2 regions of the Stenotrophomonas sp. AN71 genome follow, and region 2 is predicted to be linked to the other one. Evidence: riboswitches for the same ligand, from Rfam matches in the RefSeq annotation. Region 2 holds a riboswitch; the other holds the start of a gene.
The links. A riboswitch is a leader RNA that binds a small molecule or an ion and turns the genes downstream of it on or off. The one in region 2 is predicted to bind glycine.

Region 1 (8,917 bases), on a different contig from region 2:
AGGCTCAGCCGCGTGCACGGGGATGTGCTGCCTTCTTCGCCGCCACCTTGCGCCCGCTGCCACTGCGCTTGCCGCCGCCATCCTGCTTGTTCACCGTGGCCCAGGCAATGCGCTCGGCCGTACCTTCGCTGGCACCGCGCGCGCGTTCGCTGTCCTCGATGTGCTCGGCCTGGCGCTTCTGCTTTTCGGTATAGGCAGACTTGTCACCGCGGGGCATGGCCGGTTCTCCGGTGGGGACGGGTCCCCACGGTGGGCCTGGCGGCGTTAAGCGCAAGTCCCGCAAGGGTGATCGCACCGGCAAGGGGCCTCGGCTATGCTTGCCGCATGCGAGTCGAGCCCGCCGACATCGAAGCCCTGTTCGACGCCATCCCGGATGTGTTGTTTTTCATCAAGGACCGCCAGGGCCGTTACACCCACGTCAACCAGACCATGCTGCGGCGGCTGGGACTGCGCGCGCGCAAGGACGTGATCGGGCGTACCGCCGCCGAAATCTACCCGACCGGGCTCAGCGCGGACTACGTCGACCAGGACGCGCGCGTGCTGTCCGGAGAGGTGATCGAGAACCTGATGGAGCTGCACCTGTTCGCCAACCGCGAGCCGGGCTGGTGCCTGACCTGCAAGCGTCCGCTGGTGGTCGACGGTGCGATCGAGGGCCTGATCGGCATTTCCCGCGACCTCGGCCAGAAGGACAGCCTGGGCAGCCAGTACGAACAGCTGCGGCTGGCCCTGGCCCACCTCAACGCGCACTACGCTGAGAACGTGCGCATGCAGACCCTGCTGGACATCACCGGCTTCTCGCTGTCCAAGCTGGAGCGCAGTTTCCGCAAGGTGTTCCAGATGACCCCACAGCAGGTGCTGACCCGGCTGCGGATCCAGATGGCCATGCATCTGCTGCATGGCGACGACAGCATCGCCTGCATCGGCCAGGCCTGCGGTTTCAGCGACCAGAGTGCCTTTACCCGCAAGTTCAAGGCTGAAACCGGTTTCTCGCCGCGTGCCTACCGTGCCCGGATTGGTGGGGTTGTCGGCGAGCCTGCGCTGGCCTGAGCCGCCTGCTGCGCTGTGCCTATCCCCATGGGTGCGGGACGAGGTAAGGTGTCGCCCCTGTAGCCCGCCGCCAGCCCCGCCGATGCCCAACTCGATTCCGACCGCCTCGCCGTCCCGCCTCGGACATTCGCTCAAGCCCCGTCAGCTGATCATGATGGGCCTGGGCAGCGCCATCGGTGCCGGCCTGTTCCTGGGGTCGGGCGTGGGCGTGCAGGCGGCCGGTCCGGCGGTGCTGGTGTCCTATCTGGTGGCCGGTGCGCTGGTGATCATCGTGATGAACGCGCTGGGCGAGATGGCGGCGGCCAAACCGACCAGCGGCGCGTTTTCGGTGTATGCGGCCGATGCCATGGGAGCCACGGCGGGCGCCACCGTCGGTTGGTTGTGGTGGGTGCAGCTGGTGATCGTGATCGCCGCCGAAGCGGTCGGCGCGGCCGGCCTGCTGGCCACCGTGTGGCCGGCGGTGCCGGTGCCGTTGGCGGCGTTGGCCTTCATGCTGTTCTTCACCGCCATCAATCTGCTCGGGGTGAAGAACTTCGGCGAATTCGAATTCTGGTTCGCCATCCTCAAGGTGGCGGCGATTCTGGCCTTCATCGCCATCGGTGTCGCGCTGCTGATGGGGTGGCTGCCCCAGGTGGCTTCGCCGGGCCTGAGCAACTTCACCGAACACGGTGGCTTTGCGCCCAAGGGCCTGGCCGGCATCGGCGCCGCGCTGCTGGTCGTGGTATTCGCCTTCGGCGGCACCGAGATCGTGGCCGTGGCCGCGGCCGAAACCGAAGATCCCGAGCGCAGCATCGCCCGCGCCATCCGCACGGTGGCCTGGCGCATCCTGGTGTTCTACATCGGCTCGCTGAGCGTGATCATCGCGGTGGTGCCGTGGACCAGCGAGGCGCTGAAGTCGCCGTTCGCTGCGGTGCTGGACATCGCGCGCATCCCCGGCGCGGGCACGGCGATCACCTTGATCGCGGTGATCGCGCTGCTGTCGGCGCTCAATGCGAATCTCTACGGTGCCTCACGCATGATGTTCTCGCTTGCACAGCGCCGCGAGGCCCCGGCCGTGCTCGGCTGGACCGACCCGCGGCAGGTGCCGGTGGTCGCCGTGCTGGCCAGCGTGCTGTTCGGCTTCGCGGCCACGGTGATGGAATTGCTGTTCCCGGACCGCGTGTTGCCGGTGCTGCTCAACATCGTCGGTTCCACCTGCCTGCTGGTATGGACGCTGTCGCTGGTCTCGCAGCTGGTGCTGCGCCGTCGCGCGGATCGTCTGGGTACCCGCCTGCCGTTCCGCATGGCCGGCTTCCCGTGGCTGACCGTCTGTGCGCTGGCAATCCTGGCGTTGATCTTCGGTCTGCTGCTGAGCGAGTCGCATACCCGCCTGCAGTTCCTGTCGATGGTGGCGCTGACGGCCACCATCGCAGCGGGTAGCGCGATCGCCCGGCGCCTGCGCGAGGCGTGACCGGCGTTGCCGGCCAGCGGCCGGCACTACCACGGGGGCTGCACATCAGGCGTGCGATGCTGATCCGGTGGGCCGTCATCGGCCCGTCGAACAGGAGTACCGCATGCTGCGCAGCCGTCCCTTCCTGATGTTCACCGGCCAGGCTGAGGCCGCCCTGGCCCTGTACGCCGATGCGTTCGCCGACTTCCGCCTGCTGGCCCTGCAGCGCCACCCGGAGGGGCCCGGCGCGGGCGTGGCCGGGCAGGTACGCCAGGCGATCTTCCTGCTCGGCGGCACCCACTACCTGTGCTTCGACAGCCTGGACGTGCACGACTTCACCTTCACGCCTTCGATCTCGCTGTTCGTGGAGTGCTCCGGCGCCGAGCAGTTCGAGCGTGCGGCACGCGTGCTGGGCGAAGGCGGCCATTGGCTGATGCCGGTGGGCGATTATGATTTCAGCAACCGCTACGGCTGGGTGCAGGATCGCTTCGGCGTGTCGTGGCAGCTGAGCTTGGGGCAGATGCCCGACCCGTGATCGGATTATTGTGGGTGTGGACCGATCATTGTGGGTGTGGACCTTGGTCCACACGCCCTTGAAAAAACGGCCCGCTTGCGCGGGCCGTTTTCATTTCCGATGGATCAAAGGCTTACGCCTCGACTTCATCGTCCTTGTAGGCATCGACCGGGATGCAGGCACACATCACGTTCTTGTCGCCGTACACGTTGTCGACGCGGGCCACCGGAGGCCAGTACTTGCTCTGCTTCAGGCTGGCCAGGGGGAAGGCGGCCAGTTCGCGCGGGTAGGCGTGGGTCCACTCGCTGGCGGTCACCGCGGTGGCGGTGTGCGGTGCGTTCTTCAGCGGATTGTCCTCGCGGTCCAGGCGGCCGTCTTCGATCGCGGTGATCTCGTCGCGGATCTGGATCATCGCGTTGATGAAGCGGTCCAGCTCGTGCAGCGATTCGCTCTCGGTCGGCTCGACCATCAGCGTACCGGCCACCGGGAAGCTCAGGGTCGGGGCGTGGAAGCCGAAGTCGATCAGGCGCTTGGCCACGTCTTCGGCGCCGATGCCGCTGGTCTTCTCCAGCGGACGCACGTCGAGGATGCACTCATGCGCCACCAGGCCGTTGCGGCCGGTGTACAGGGTCTTGAAGTGCGGGGCCAGGCGCTTGGCGATGTAGTTGGCGTTGAGCTGCGCGACCTGGGTGGCCTTGCGCAGGCCGTCGCGGCCCATCATCGCGATGTACATCCAGCTGATCGGCAGGATCGAGGCGCTGCCGAAGCTGGCTGCGCTGACCATGCCGACCGGGCCGTTGTCACCCAGCTTGCCCGGCAGGAACGGCGCCAGGTGCTCCTTGACCGCGCACGGGCCAACGCCCGGGCCACCGCCGCCGTGCGGGATGCAGAAGGTCTTGTGCAGGTTCAGGTGCGAAACGTCCGAACCCCACTTGCCCGGCTTGGCCACGCCGACCAGGGCGTTCATGTTGGCGCCGTCGGTGTACACCTGGCCACCGTGCTGGTGGATGATCTCGCAGATCTCGACCACTTCTTCCTCGAACACGCCATGCGTGGAGGGGTAGGTGATCATGATCGCGGCCAGTCGGTCGCTGTACTTCTCGGCGTTGAGGCGGATGTCCTCGACATCGACGTTGCCGTTGGCGTCGGTCTTGGTCACCACCACCTTCATGCCGCACATCTGCGCCGAGGCCGGGTTGGTGCCGTGCGCCGAATCCGGGATCAGGCAGATGTCGCGGTGGCCTTCACCGCGCGAGCGATGGTAGGCACGGATCGCCAGCAGGCCGGCGTACTCGCCCTGCGCGCCGGAATTGGGCTGCAGGCTGACCGCGTCGTAGCCAGTGCATTCGACCAGCATCGCTTCCAGGGTGTCGATCAGTTCCTTGTAGCCCAGCGTCTGGTCGGCCGGTGCCAGCGGGTGGATCTGCGAGAACTCCGGCCAGGTCACCGGGATCATCTCGGCGGTGGCGTTGAGCTTCATCGTGCACGAGCCCAGCGGGATCATCGTGCGGTCCATCGCCAGGTCCTTGTCGGCCAGCGAACGCAGGTAGCGCAGCAGTTCGTGCTCGCTGTGGTGGGTGTTGAACACCGGGTGGGCCAGGAACGCGGACTGGCGCAGCAGGCCGGCCGGCAGCGCGTCGGAGGTGCTGGCATCCAGCGCGTCGATATCGGCCTTGGCGCCGAACACGGCGGCCAACGCGACCACGTCGGCGCGGGTGGTGGTTTCGTCCAGGCTGATGCCGATCGAATCGCTGTCGATCGCACGCAGGTTGTAACCAGCGGCACGGGCCTTGGCGTGGATCTCATCGGCATGCACGCCGGTGACATGCAGGGTGTCGAAGAAGTCGCCACCGACCTGCACGCCGGCACTGCGCAGCGCCGCGGCCAGGATCGAGGCCAGGCGATGGGTGCGGCGGGCGATGCGGGTCAAGCCTTCCGGGCCGTGGTAGACGGCATACATCGAGGCCATCACCGCCAGCAGCACCTGTGCGGTACAGATGTTGGAGGTGGCCTTCTCGCGGCGGATGTGCTGCTCGCGGGTCTGCAGGGTCAGGCGGTACGCCGGATTGCCCTGGGCATCGATCGAGACACCGATCAGGCGGCCCGGCATCGAACGCTTGTAGGCGTCACGGCAGGCCATGAAGGCGGCATGGGGGCCACCAAAGCCGAACGGCACGCCGAAACGCTGGCTGTTGCCGACCACGATGTCCGCACCCCATTCGCCCGGGGCGGCCAGCAGAGTCAGCGCCAGCAGGTCGGTGGCCACGGCCACCAGGCCACCGCGTGCGTGCACGGCATCGACCAGTGCCTTGTAGTCGCCGACCTGGCCGAAGGTGTCCGGGTACTGCAGCAGCAGGCCGAAGGCTTCCGCTTCCAGTGCTTCAGCCGGGGTGCCGACGCGCAGCACGATGCCCATGGGCTCGGCGCGGGTACGCAGCAGTTCCAGCGTCTGCGGGTGCACCGCGTCGTGCACGAAGAAGGTGTCCGATTTCGACTTGGCCGAACGCTTGGCCAGGGTCATCGCTTCAGCAGCGGCGGTGGCTTCGTCCAGCAGCGAGGCGTTGGCGATTTCCATGCCGGTCAGGTCGGCGCACAGGGTCTGGAAGTTGATCAGCGCTTCCATGCGGCCCTGCGAGATCTCCGCCTGGTACGGGGTATAGGCGGTGTACCAGGCCGGGTTTTCCAGGATGTTGCGCAGGATCACGTTCGGCGTGTGGGTGCCGTAGTAGCCCTGGCCGATGAAGCTGCGCAGCACGGTGTTCTTGTCGGCGATCGCGCGGATCTTCGCCAGTGCCTGCACCTCGGTCATCGATTCCGGCAACGCCAGCGGTGCCGGCGATTTGATCTTGGCCGGCACGATGGCATCGGTCATCGCATCCAGCGAGGCGTGGCCGACGACATCGAGCATCTGCGCGATCTCGGCATCGTTGGGGCCGATGTGGCGCTCGACGAACGCGTTGTGGTGCTCGAGCTCACGCAGGGAAGGGGTGTTCTGGGACATGGCGAAGGATCCGTCAGGAAAGGGCACACGCACGGGCACAAGCCGCCGGTCGGCGGTCTGCGGGGCGCCCCTCTGTCCTTTTGCCTGAGAGTTTAAAAGCGCGGAAAACCGCGGCTTCGTGCCCCTTCGGCGCCGGATCGAACCGGTCTCTCCAGAGTTGTGTTACGGGTGGTATCGGGCCTGAGCGATTACGGGCGTTGCGCCTTCGGCAGCGGTGTTCCGCTTCTCCCACCGTGTTGCCCGCCAATTATAGCCCGTCGTGGGGCCGTGGGCCGCCTCCGTATGGGGCGGCGCGCCTGAATGGCCGATGGCCCAGCCGTGCGTTCTGTGCAGTGGTGCATGGCATCGGGCGCAGTCCCCACCTATGATGGGCGGATACCCGAATTCATCTGGCGCCGCCCCTGCTGAAGGGGGACCGGCGCCCGCCGTGCGTGCCACGCATGGCCCTGCCGGACGCCTTCTACATGACTGCCGCTGTTGCTCCCTCCACCCGTCGCATGGCCCTGCTGCTTGCCGGCCTGGCCATGTTCGGTCCGTTCTCGATCGATACCATTTTCCCGGCCTTCCCGCAGCTGGCCCAGCGCCTGGCCGTGGACGAGGTGGCGGTGCAGCAGACCATCAGCGTGTACCTGCTGTTCTACGGTCTGATGAGCCTGGCGCATGGCCCGTTGTCCGATGCCTGGGGCCGCAAGCGGGTGATTCTGGGCGGGCTGGTCCTGTTCGTCGGCGCCTCGGTGGGCTGCGCACTGTCCACCGACCTTTCCACGTTGCTGGCATTCCGCGCGCTGCAGGGCCTGTCGGCGGGCGTGGGCATGATCGTTGGCCGCGCGGTCATCCGCGATCTGTACCACGGCCATGACGCACAGCGGCTGATGAGCCAGGTGTCGATGCTGTTCGGCATCGCCCCGGCGATCGCACCGATCATCGGCGGCTGGATTCTGCTCAGTGGTGCCGGCTGGCCGCTGATCTTCTGGTTCCTGGTGGTGTTCGCGCTGGTGCTGCTGGCCGCCACCGCGCGTTTCCTGCCGGAAACCCATCCCGAGCACGCGCGGGTGCCCTTGTCGCCGCGCGCGCTGCTGCGCGATTACGTGCGCATCGGCTTCAATCCGCGCTTCCTGCGCCTGGCGCTGGCCGGCAGCATCGGCTTTGGTGGCGTCTTCCTCTACATCTCCTCTGCCCCGGTGTTCGTGATGCAGCACCTGCACCTGGGCGAGGGCGGCTTCGCCTGGCTGTTCATCCCGACCATCGGCGGCATGACCACCGGCTCGTTCCTGTCCGGGCGCATGGCCGGGCATACCACGCCAACGCGCCAGGTCGCCATCGGTTTTGGTTTGTGCGCGGTGTCGGTACTACTGAATGTCGGCTACGTCGCGCTGTCCCCGCAGTTCGTGCTGCCCTGGGCGGTGCTGCCGATCTTCCTCGGCGGCATGGGCATGGCGCTGATCTTCCCGATCCTGGCGCTGGCGGTGCTGGACATGTACCCGCAGCAGCGTGGTCTGGCCTCGTCGCTGCAGGCGTTCGTGCAGCTGATGATCAGCACCGTGGTGGCTGGCGTTGTGTCGCCGCTGCTCAGTGCCAGTCCGCTGCACCTGGCGCTGGGCCAGGCCGCGTTCTTCGGTGCCGGTTTCGTGTTCTGGTACTGGGAACACCAGCGCGAGCGCGCGGCGCAGGCAGCCTGCACGGGCCATTGAGCAGTGCGCACGGGTAGGGCGGCGCGCTGCGCCCGCGCCCCTTGCGGCTGGCAACGACCGGATTAGGCTGGGCACTCCAGCCAGCCGGTACGTGGATGCACGACAGCCAGCCGATCCGATGTCGATGCATGAGGTTCCCGCATGGCTGCGCAGCAGACCTACCGCCTGTTCGAGGTGGCGCTGAAGGAGCGCCGCGTTCTTTCCCCTTCCCTGGACCGCATGGTGTTCACCGGCGCCGATGTGGCGCGGATGAAGACTGAAGGGCCCGACCAGCGCATCAAGGTGTTTTTCCCCTTGCCCGGTCAGGACGCACCGCAGGTGCCTAGTGGCGAAGACTGGTACCCGCGCTACCGGGCCTTGCCCGATGACCTGCGGCCGCCGATGCGCACCTACACGATTCGGCAGTTGCGAGCGGAACAGTGCGAGGTCGATGTGGATTTTGTCCTGCATGGCGAGACCGGGCCGGCGTCGCGCTGGGCAACGCATGCGCGGCCAGGCGACCGCGTGCTGTTGCTGGCCCCCGATGCCGAGTGTGCAGACAGCAGCGAGGGTTGGGAGTGGAAGCCACCGGCGGGCGTCGGCCAGGTATTGCTGGTTGCCGACGAAACCGCGTTGCCGGCGGTGGCCGGCATCCTCGAGGAGCTGGCCGGCCTGGCCGATCCGCCGCGCACTCTGGCGCTGCTGGAAGTCGCCCAGGGCGGCGACGCCGTGCCCTTGAAGGCGCCCGCCACGGCCGAGCTGGTCTGGTTGCCGCGTGGACAGGCGCCTTACGGCCAGCCGCTGCTGCAGGCGATTCAGTCACGCCTTGCAGCGGCCTCGACCGTGGCCGCCGGTGATGAGCTGGAGGAGATCGATGTCGACGTGCAGATCCTGTGGGAGCAGGCCGATGCCGGCGTGGCCGGGCCGCTGTATGCCTGGGTGGCAGGCGAGGCCGGGGCGGTGATGGCGATCCGTCGCCATCTGGTCCGCGACTGCGGGCTGGACCGGCGCGCGATCACCTTCATGGGCTACTGGCGGCACGGCAAAGTGCTGGACTGAGGGGGTGTGAAGCGGTGTGGCGGGCGGGGTGCGCTATCCTTGCGCCCCCCTCGCCGCGGTACCGCACCATGTCCACCAGCTCCAAGACCCGCCGCGACCAGCGCCGTCGCCAGGAAAAGCAGGCCGCCAACAAGGCCGCTGCCCAGGCCTCGCCGGTGGAGGCGCATGCGGAACTGCGCGATGCACAGCGCACCTTG
Region 2 (8,917 bases):
TGGCCTTCGAACGCGCCGAGGCCGAACCGGACCCGGCGAAGAAGGCGGCGTGGCTGAGTTTCGCCGTGGTCGGCGGTGGTCCGACCGGTGTTGAGCTGGCAGGCACGCTGGCCGAGATCGCGCGTCACACGCTGCGCAACGAGTTCCGCCACATCGACCCGGCCAGCGCCAAGGTGCGGCTGGTCGAGGCGGGCCCGCGGGTGCTGTCGTCCTTCCCGGAAGTGCTTTCGCTGAAGGCGCGCCGGCAGCTGGAAAAGCTGGGCGTGGAAGTACTGACCGGCACACCGGTGAGCGACATCGACAGCCAGGGTTTCAAGCTCGGCGATCAGTTCGTGCCGGCGCGCACCGTGGTGTGGGCCGCTGGCGTGGCCGCCTCACCGCTGGCGCGTACGCTGGACGTGCCATTGGATCGCGCCGGCCGCGTCCAGGTGCAGCCGGACCTGACCCTGCCCGGTCATCCGGAGCTGTTCGTGGCCGGCGATCTGGCCGCGCTGAACCAGGCCAACGGCAAGCCAGTGCCTGGCGTGGCACCTGCCGCCAAGCAGATGGGCAAGTACGTGGCCGAAGTGATCCGCGCGCGCCTGCACGGCAAGGCCGAACCCGGTCCGTTCAAGTACGCCGACTTCGGCAACCTGGCCACCATCGGCCGCATGGCCGCGATCGTGCACCTGGGCCGCTTGCAGCTGTCCGGCGTGCTGGCCTGGTGGTTCTGGCTGGCCGCGCACGTGTTCTTCCTGATCGGCTTCCGCAACCGCCTCGTGGTGCTGTTGAACTGGGCCGTGGCGTACTGGAGCTACCAGCGCAGCGCGCGCATCATCTTCGGCGATGACCAGGACGACCGGCGGCCGAAGCGGTAGCGCCGCACGCAACGGGGTCGGATCCCTTTCCGCAGGAAAGGGCTCTGACCCCGTCAACACCCTCCACGCATGGCGTGGATCTACCGGTTCACCGGGCCACCGGGCCACCGGGCACCCGCCGTTTCGACCATGTCCGGCAGAAGTCCTCCTTCCTCGCGGTATCGGCAATCTGCGCGGTACTCCAATGCCGAGTGATCCAGATCGTCAGTGCGGTACTGCTGAGATGCCAGCGCAGCATGCCGCGCTGCGGTTGCCGCCACAGGTGGCGTCGGGCAATCCAGAAGGCCTCCCGCTCCACTTCAGGAACTTTCTTCTTCATTCCGTCCTTGTCGAAGAACTGGGCGGTGAAGTGCCAGGGATTCATCGGCTGGTATCCCGCCCGTGGTTCACCGCTGCATGCGGCCACACCACTGGGCGTGCGGTCGGCCGGCTTCGGTCGACCGTCCACCAATGCCAGCCCGAGCAGATACAGCAGGCCAGGCAGCAGCGCGATACCGGTGACCAGTACGACGACGGAGATCCATACCTTGCCGGCAGCGCGCATCGCGCTCACTTCGCCTTCGGTTTCGGGTACCACAGCGCGTTGACGATGACCCAGCGTTGGTCGAAGCGGCCCATGTGGAAGTAATCGACGAACCACGGGGTTTCCAACCGCACCGAGGCGGCGTTGCCGGTCACGTCCAGCACCGTGCAGCGGCGGTCCCACTGATCCTTCGGGGTCTTCAGCGCACCCTGCTTGGTCAGCGCCACCAGTTCTTCCTTCGACATGCGGCGCAAGCCCAGGCGCTCGTCAGGTGTGTCGCCGAGGACTGCGCGCTTGGCCAGATCCGGGTGCAGGGAACGGGCGACGCGCTGCGGATCGGCCTCCAGCTGGCCGTCGACATAGTCGTGGCAGGTGGCTTCGATGGCTGCGATCGTGGTGGCGTCGGCAGCGGGGCTTGCCGCTGCGGAAAGCGCGAACGACAGGGCAACGACGGACATCCGGGTCTCCAGCGCTGAGGGCTGGGCGATCATGGCATGAACAAGGCCCATCCACGCATGGCGTGGATCTACAAAGGCGCGGGATCCGGCGCCTGCAGCCAGGCCAGCTTGCGTTCGCGCGGCTGCTGCTTGAGCTGCCATTCGGCGCGCGAGGCGGCGGCGCGGTCCGGGTATTCGCGCACGGCCAGGATGCGCAGCGGCGGCCGGGCCCGGGTATAGCGCGCTCCCTTGCCGGCCTGGTGGGCGGCGAAGCGCGCGTCCACGTCGGTGCTGATGCCGGCGTAGAAGCTGCCATCACGGCATTCCAGCAGGTACAGGAACCACGGGCGGAGGGACGGGGCCATGGCCGGATTATGCCGTGCTGCACTGCAGCGGATATACTGGCGCCCGAATGCAGGAGAGAGGCGCCGCGCTGGTGCCCGCCGAAGGCGCAGGCTCCCATGATCGCTCAGGCCGGTGGGCTGGAATCCCACCAACCATGCATTCGACTCGCCGAGCTGGAGAGAGGTCACCGGGTACGCCCGGGACGATCCGCCGAAGGGGCACGCGGCCTACGCCGCTGAACTCTCAGGCAAAAGGACAGCGGGAGCGGCACCGGTCATCGTCATCCCGTCATTGCACAGGCAGTGGCGGTATGTGCGCATTGTCGGCCCCACCGCGCCCGGAGCCTGTCCCATGCTGTTGTCCATCATCTACCTGATTGCCATTTCCGCCGAAGCCATGACCGGCGCCCTGTCCGCCGGCCGCCGCCGCATGGACCTGTTCGGCGTGGTCATGATCGCTTGCGTCACCGCCCTGGGTGGCGGCTCGCTGCGCGACATCCTGCTCGGCCACTACCCGCTGGGCTGGGTGAAGCATCCCGAGTACCTGGGCTTCACCGTGTGCGCGGCCTTGATCGCCACCTGGGTGGCACGCTGGATGCATCACTTCCGCCGCACCTTCCTGGTACTGGACGGACTGGGCCTGATCGCCTTCACCCTGATCGGCTGCTCGATCGCACGCGAGGCCGGGCATGCCCTGCCCATCGTGCTGATCGCCGGCATGCTGACCGGTGCGTTCGGTGGCGTGCTCCGCGACATCCTCTGCAACGAGGTGCCGCTGATCTTCCAGAAGGAGCTGTACGCGATCATCGCGCTGCTGACCGGCGCGGCCTATCTGTTGCTGCTGCACTGGGGCGTGGCCGATGCCACGGCGATCCTGTGCTGCCTGGGCGGCGGCTTTGCGCTGCGCCTGCTGGCGATCCACTACCGCTGGGAAATGCCGAAATTCGTGTACCACGACGAAGTGCATTGAGGTTCGCGTTCGGTGAGCGTGGGTTTCCATTGTTTGGAACCCATGCTTCGCGCGCTCGTCGAGCATGCCTCGACGCTACATGAATGCAGAATCCACGCATGGCGTGGATCTACCGCATCAAACGCATCATTGCCGTTCGGTATCCACACCACCCCGGCGATGTACCTGGCGCTGTCGCTCTTGCGCAGCGCCAGGCGCATCGCCGGTGCGGACGAGCCGGTCTCCAACTCCGACCGGCCCTGATCGCGGCCGCACCCCCGCAGGCGCTGGCCGCCATCCACACACGTGCCGCCGTCAGGCGGCTTCCATCAAGCGGCTTCGGACACCTTCACTTCGCGACGGGCGCGCACGGCCGCAGCCAGTCGCTCCAGCACCGTCACGGTGGTGTCCCAGTCGATGCAGCCATCGGTGATGCTCTGCCCGTAGACCAGCGGCTGGCCTTCGACCAGTTCCTGGCGCCCACCGACCAGATGGCTTTCAATCATCACACCGACGATGCGCTGTTCACCGTCTTCCAACTGAACGGCGATGTCATCGATCACCTTCGGCTGGTTCTCGGGGTTCTTCAGGCTGTTGGCATGGCTGGCGTCGATCATCAGGCGCGTCGGCAGCTTGGCCTTGGCCAGCGCCTGGCAGGCATCGGCCACACTGCCTGCGTCGTAGTTCGGCTGCTTGCCGCCGCGCAGGATCACGTGGCAATCCGGATTGCCGGTGGTCGACACGATGGCGGTGCCGCCCTGCTTGGTGACCGACAGGAAGTGATGCGGGTTGGACGCCGCGCCGACCGCATCGGCGGCGATCTTCACGTTGCCGTCAGTGCCGTTCTTGAAGCCCACCGGGCACGACAGCCCGGAGGCCAGCTCGCGATGCACCTGGCTTTCGGTGGTGCGCGCACCAATCGCGCCCCACGCCACCAGATCGGCGATGTACTGCGGCGAGATCACATCGAGGAATTCAACGCCGGCCGGCAGGCCAAGCTTGTTGATGTCACGCAGCAGGCCACGCGCGATGCGCAGGCCCTTATCGATCCTGAAGCTGCCATCGAGGTCCGGATCGTTGATCAGGCCCTTCCAGCCCACCGTGGTGCGCGGCTTCTCGAAGTACACGCGCATGACGATTTCCAGTTCGCCGGCCAGCGCATCGCGCAGCGGCTTCAGGCGCTGGGCGTACTCGATGGCGGCCTTCGGGTCATGGATCGAGCACGGGCCGACCACCACGGCCAGGCGGTCGTCGCGGCCATGCAGGATCTGGTGCAGGGCCGCGCGCGAGGCGCTGACGGTGTCGGAGGCTTCATCGTCGCACGGCAGCATCGCCAGCAGCTGGGCGGGCGGTGTCAGCGGTTCGATGGTGCGGATACGCAGGTCGTCGGTGTGCGGGGGCATGGGGGGAGGTCTCCGGAACGTTGGGGGTCCCCAGCGTGGCGGCATGAAAAAAGCCGCCAGGTTCGCTGGCGGCTTTCGGGAATGCGTCTGAAGCTTTCTTCAGGGTGAGCGCAGTCCTTCCTCCGCCAGGGGCTTCGGAAAGTAATACCAATAAAAGCTGGTGTGGGCTGCATTCATGGGATGTATTGATAGCACAGCTTTTGCGCAGTGCAAAATGTTTCATCCGCAACCGGAGTAACGGTTCAGCGCAGCGGTGGCCTAGCGGCTGCCATGTACTTCCAGGTCCAGCAGCAGGCCCTCGTGGATATCGGCCCAGTGCTCCAGCACGCGGTCCAGCTCCCTCCGGGCTTCGTCCAGCTGCTCGGGGTTGAGCAGGGAACGGGCCGTGTAGAGATCGGAGACCAGCCGTCGCAGAGCCGGCTCCGGGATCGCCACCGACGGCCCTTCCACCTGCGGCAGCTGCAGCGCCGGGGTGTCGCCAAGCGGACCGTACAGCGTTACCTGGAGCGTGCTCTGCATGATCGACTTCCGTGCGGATGGACAGGGGCAATGCACTGTTTACCGCGTCTGGGTGACAGGCGCATGTGCCATGCCCGCTGGAGTGATCCGGGGTTGCCGGCCAGCGGCCGGCACTACCGCAGCGAACGCAGTGCGCGCTTGCGGATGTAGGCGTTGGCGCCGCTGTCGTGTTCATGTTGCCAGCGCGCGCACAACTCCTGCAGCCAGAGCGGCCGGGTCTTGCCGGCATCGTTGAGCCAGTTGCCGACCGAGTCCTGCACATAGCGCTCGGGGTCGTCGGCCAGTGCTTCAAGCAGCGGCAATGCATGTTCTGGATGCTGCTTGAACAGCGCGATGTGTGTGGCCCAGACGCCACGTGGGCGCAGTGCTTCGCAGGCAAAGCGTCGCAGTGAAGGTGATGCGTCCTGCGTCCACGGCTGCAGGATCTCAAGTGCCTGCAGCGGTGCGGCCACGACGTCCGTGCGCAGTGCCAGCCACGCCCATTCGCGTACGCCGAAGTGCGGATCATCGGCCAGCGGCCGCATTGCCTGAAGTTTCGCTGCAAGCGTTGCAGTGCGGTCGCTACCGATCAGGTAACAGGCCCAGCCACGCACGGTGTCGGAGGCGTGTGTGTGCCATTGTGCAGGATCGCCCAGCCCCGCTTCGCGCAGCAGCGTGGCGGCCAACGCCATGCGCTGGGTGATGCCCTTGTTCGAGGCGTCGCGCATGAGTTGCAGCACCTCCGGTTCAAGCGCAGGCGCCACCACTGACAACAGCGCAGCGAAGTCCACCGCCAGGCACTCGGCCAGATGGGTCGTGGCGACGCTGCCGGTGTTGAGCGTGCGCAGGCGTTCGGCAGGAATCGTCGCGCTCATGCTACGGACGCTCGTCCGCCGTCGGTGCGCTGCCAGACCTTGTGCAGCAATGTCGAAAGCTGCTGCTGTTCACCTGCGTCGAGCGCATCAAACAGACCGCCGATCCACTGCGTGTGCTGGTCGAACAGCATCGCGGCCAGGCGCCTGCCCTGCACGGTCAACACGATCTGCAGGCGACGGCCATCTTCGGCATCGCTGCGCCGCTGCAGGAGGCCTTCGCGCTGCAGGCCATCGAGCAGGCCACTGATAGTGGCGCGGGTGACGCCTGCGCGCTCGGCCAGCGCGTGTGGCGGCAGCGTGCCACCAGCACCGTGCAGCAGGAACAGCACGATGAAGCGACCTTCGCTGAGCCCATGCGGTGCCAGCCGGGTGGCGCAGTCGCGATCGATCGACGAGGACAGCGAGAGCAGCTGGAAGCACAGTCGCAGCTGCGCGACGTTGGTGTGGCCGCGTCGCTGCGCCTCATCCAGCAGGGCATGGTGCTTGGCTTCGACCATCTCATGCACGCCATATGATTAGGCGCCTAATCATGCAACAAATAATCCAGAATCTGCAACATTAAGTCGAATTCAGGAAAGCTTTCCCAGCCGCAGGCGCGCGATCAGCCCGCCGCGCTCCCGGTCCAGCAGCTGCAGTTCGCCAGCGTGCCGCCTTGCCACATTGGCGGCCACTGCCAGTCCGAGCCCGGCGCCGCCGGTGGCGCGACTACGCGAGCTCTCGCTGCGCTGGAACGGTTGCAGCAGGCGTACACGGTCGGCCTCGACGATGCCCGGGCCGCGGTCCATCACGTCCAGCTGTACCCCATGGTCAACCACGGCGACCCACAGCTCCACGGCCCCAGCATAGCGGTCGGCATTGTCGATAAGGTTGTCGACCGCGCGCCGAAGCAGCAGCGCGTCGCCGCGCCAGGGCAACGTATCCGGCCCCTGGATGGAAATCTCGACACCACGCAGCAGCGCCGCTTGCACGCATTCCTCCAGCAGGGCGACCAGGTCCAGCGAGCGCATCTGCAGCGGCTGCAGTTCCCCACGGGCGTAGTCCAGCACCTGCTCGATCATCGTGTCCATGCGCTCGATGTCGGCCACCATCCGGGCCGCCTGTGGCGCGGGGGCGAACTCGGCGCGAAGGCGCAGGCCGGTCAAAGGGGTGCGCAGGTCATGCGCTACTGCGGCCAGCATATGGGTCATATCCTGCGCCTGTGCCCGCAGCCGCTCGCGCCCCGTAGAGATCGCCGCCGCCAGTACCTGCACCTCGCGCGGGCCGTCATCAGGCAATGGCGTGTCAGCCTGCAGGTCCACATGCGCGCTGGCTTGGGCCAGGCGCCGCAGCGGGCGCCCCAGCCGGATCGACGCCCACGCCGCCAGCGGTGCCAGCAGGACGGCACCGCCCAACAGCGCAAGTACCACCTGACGACGCCAGGCCGCCAGATCACTGTGATCGCTGCCGGCCACCTGCCAACGACCATCGGCCCGGCGCACGCCCAGTTCGAACGGCGGCCATTGCATGGCGGTCAGCACCGCGGCCTGCGCCTTCAGGACACCGGCCCGCGCCGTGGCATCGAGCACCGCGCCGCCCTCGATGACCTGCACATCGGGCGCCTTGCCCTGCCCGCTCCAGACCAGGCGTACATCCTTCACCGGCAAGCCCATCTGCAGCGCCGCCAACTGTGTGAGCCAGTCGCTGGCGCTGCCCTGTGGTGGCCCGTCCTGCATCGCCAGATGCAGGCCCAGCGGCTCCGGCGCCTGTTCCCCACGCAGCACCTGCATGGCCTGATCCAGCCGCATCGGTGGCGGCGCCGGTCGCGGCATCCAGCCCACCACCGCCACGCTGGCCAGGGTGGCCAACAGCAGGCTGGCCAGCGCCAGCATCGCGATCCAGCGCGCGGTGGACCAGCGCGCCCTCACAGCACCTGTACCTCGGCATCGAAGCGGTAGCCTTCGCCGCGCAATGTCTGCACCAGGGTCTCAGCACCGGGAACCGCCTGGCCCAGTTTTCGGCGCAACCGGCTGATCGCCAGATCCACGGCACGGTCGACGTTGTCGCTGTCTTCGCCGCGGGTCAACGACAGCAGTTGTTCCCGTCCGAGCACCCGCCCTGCACGCTCGACGAGTACCCGCAGCAGGGCGAATTCCCCTCGACTGAGCGCCAGTTCACTGCCATCGGGTGCAAGCAGGCGGCGCTGATCGGGCAGCAATCGCCAGCCGGCAAAGCGCAGCTCGGTGGGCACCTGCGTGCGCAGCTTGTCCTGCCGACGCAGCAGGGCGCGCACCCGCGCCAGCAGTTCGCGCGGATCAAAGGGCTTGGCCAGATAGTCGTCCGCGCCCATTTCCAGGCCGATCACACGGTCTGGCGCCGTGCCCATCGCCGACAGCATCAGGATCGGGATCGCCCGCGCCTGCAGCCGGCGGCACACCGACAGGCCATCTTCGCCGGGCATCATCCAGTCCAGGATGATGGCGTCCGGGCGCTCGCTCTGCAGCAGCAGATCCAACGCCGCGGCATCGGCTGCCACACGCACCTGGTAACCATGCAGCAGCAGGCAGTCGGCGATGGCATCGCGGATGCTGGCATCGTCATCGACAACGATGACCCGGGCAGGAGTGTTCATGCGGCCAGTATCGTGCAGGTGTGTATCAGGACGGTATCAACGCCGATATTGCCGCGATACGCCGATGCGCGCCAATGGACCTCCACATCAAACCCCGGAGACTCCCGTGCGCCTTACCCCGCTGTCCCTGCTTGCCGCCGCATTCCCCACGCTGGCCGCCAGCTCACCTGAACACGTGCTGCCGATGTGGATGCAGGGCAACCACCCGGCAGTGGCGGTTTCGCTTGACGGCCGTGCCGAACCGCTGCGCTTCGTGGTCGACAGTGCCGCGGGGGCCACCCTCGTCGATGGTCGTGTGGCACGCCGCTACGGCCTGGAGGATACCCGGTCCGCCACCACGCATGCCCAGGGTGCCAGCGCAGGCAACGCCCCGCTGCAGCGCATGCACACAGCCTCATGGCGGATCGGCGGATGGCGGCTTCG

Region 1: it holds a riboswitch for glycine, as region 2 does, so the genes downstream of both, gcvP (aminomethyl-transferring glycine dehydrogenase) here and ABH900_RS04295 (trimeric intracellular cation channel family protein) in region 2, are expected to answer to the same signal.

The regions. Positions count from the first base shown of each region.
Region 1 covers NZ_JBNDKU010000021.1:7,544-16,460, forward strand. The annotation lists partial or broken gene ABH900_RS20100 (hypothetical protein) at 26-217, opposite strand; gene ABH900_RS20105 (helix-turn-helix domain-containing protein) at 325-1,047, shown strand; gene ABH900_RS20110 (amino acid permease) at 1,130-2,497, shown strand; gene ABH900_RS20115 (VOC family protein) at 2,601-3,011, shown strand; gene gcvP (aminomethyl-transferring glycine dehydrogenase) at 3,124-5,991, opposite strand; glycine riboswitch at 6,054-6,156, opposite strand; gene ABH900_RS20125 (multidrug effflux MFS transporter) at 6,456-7,682, shown strand; gene ABH900_RS20130 (siderophore-interacting protein) at 7,824-8,720, shown strand; gene ABH900_RS20135 (hypothetical protein) at 8,789-8,917, shown strand, end outside.
Region 2 covers NZ_JBNDKU010000002.1:121,792-130,708, forward strand. The annotation lists gene ABH900_RS04275 (NAD(P)/FAD-dependent oxidoreductase) at 1-857, shown strand, start outside; gene ABH900_RS04280 (hypothetical protein) at 946-1,401, opposite strand; gene ABH900_RS04285 (nuclear transport factor 2 family protein) at 1,407-1,838, opposite strand; gene ABH900_RS04290 (GIY-YIG nuclease family protein) at 1,907-2,182, opposite strand; glycine riboswitch at 2,223-2,312, shown strand; glycine riboswitch at 2,326-2,431, shown strand; gene ABH900_RS04295 (trimeric intracellular cation channel family protein) at 2,514-3,131, shown strand; gene ABH900_RS04300 (3-deoxy-7-phosphoheptulonate synthase) at 3,440-4,513, opposite strand; gene ABH900_RS04305 (hypothetical protein) at 4,772-5,032, opposite strand; gene ABH900_RS04310 (DNA alkylation repair protein) at 5,146-5,886, opposite strand; gene ABH900_RS04315 (MarR family winged helix-turn-helix transcriptional regulator) at 5,883-6,383, opposite strand; gene ABH900_RS04320 (sensor histidine kinase) at 6,456-7,754, opposite strand; gene ABH900_RS04325 (response regulator transcription factor) at 7,787-8,494, opposite strand; gene ABH900_RS04330 (aspartyl protease family protein) at 8,601-8,917, shown strand, end outside.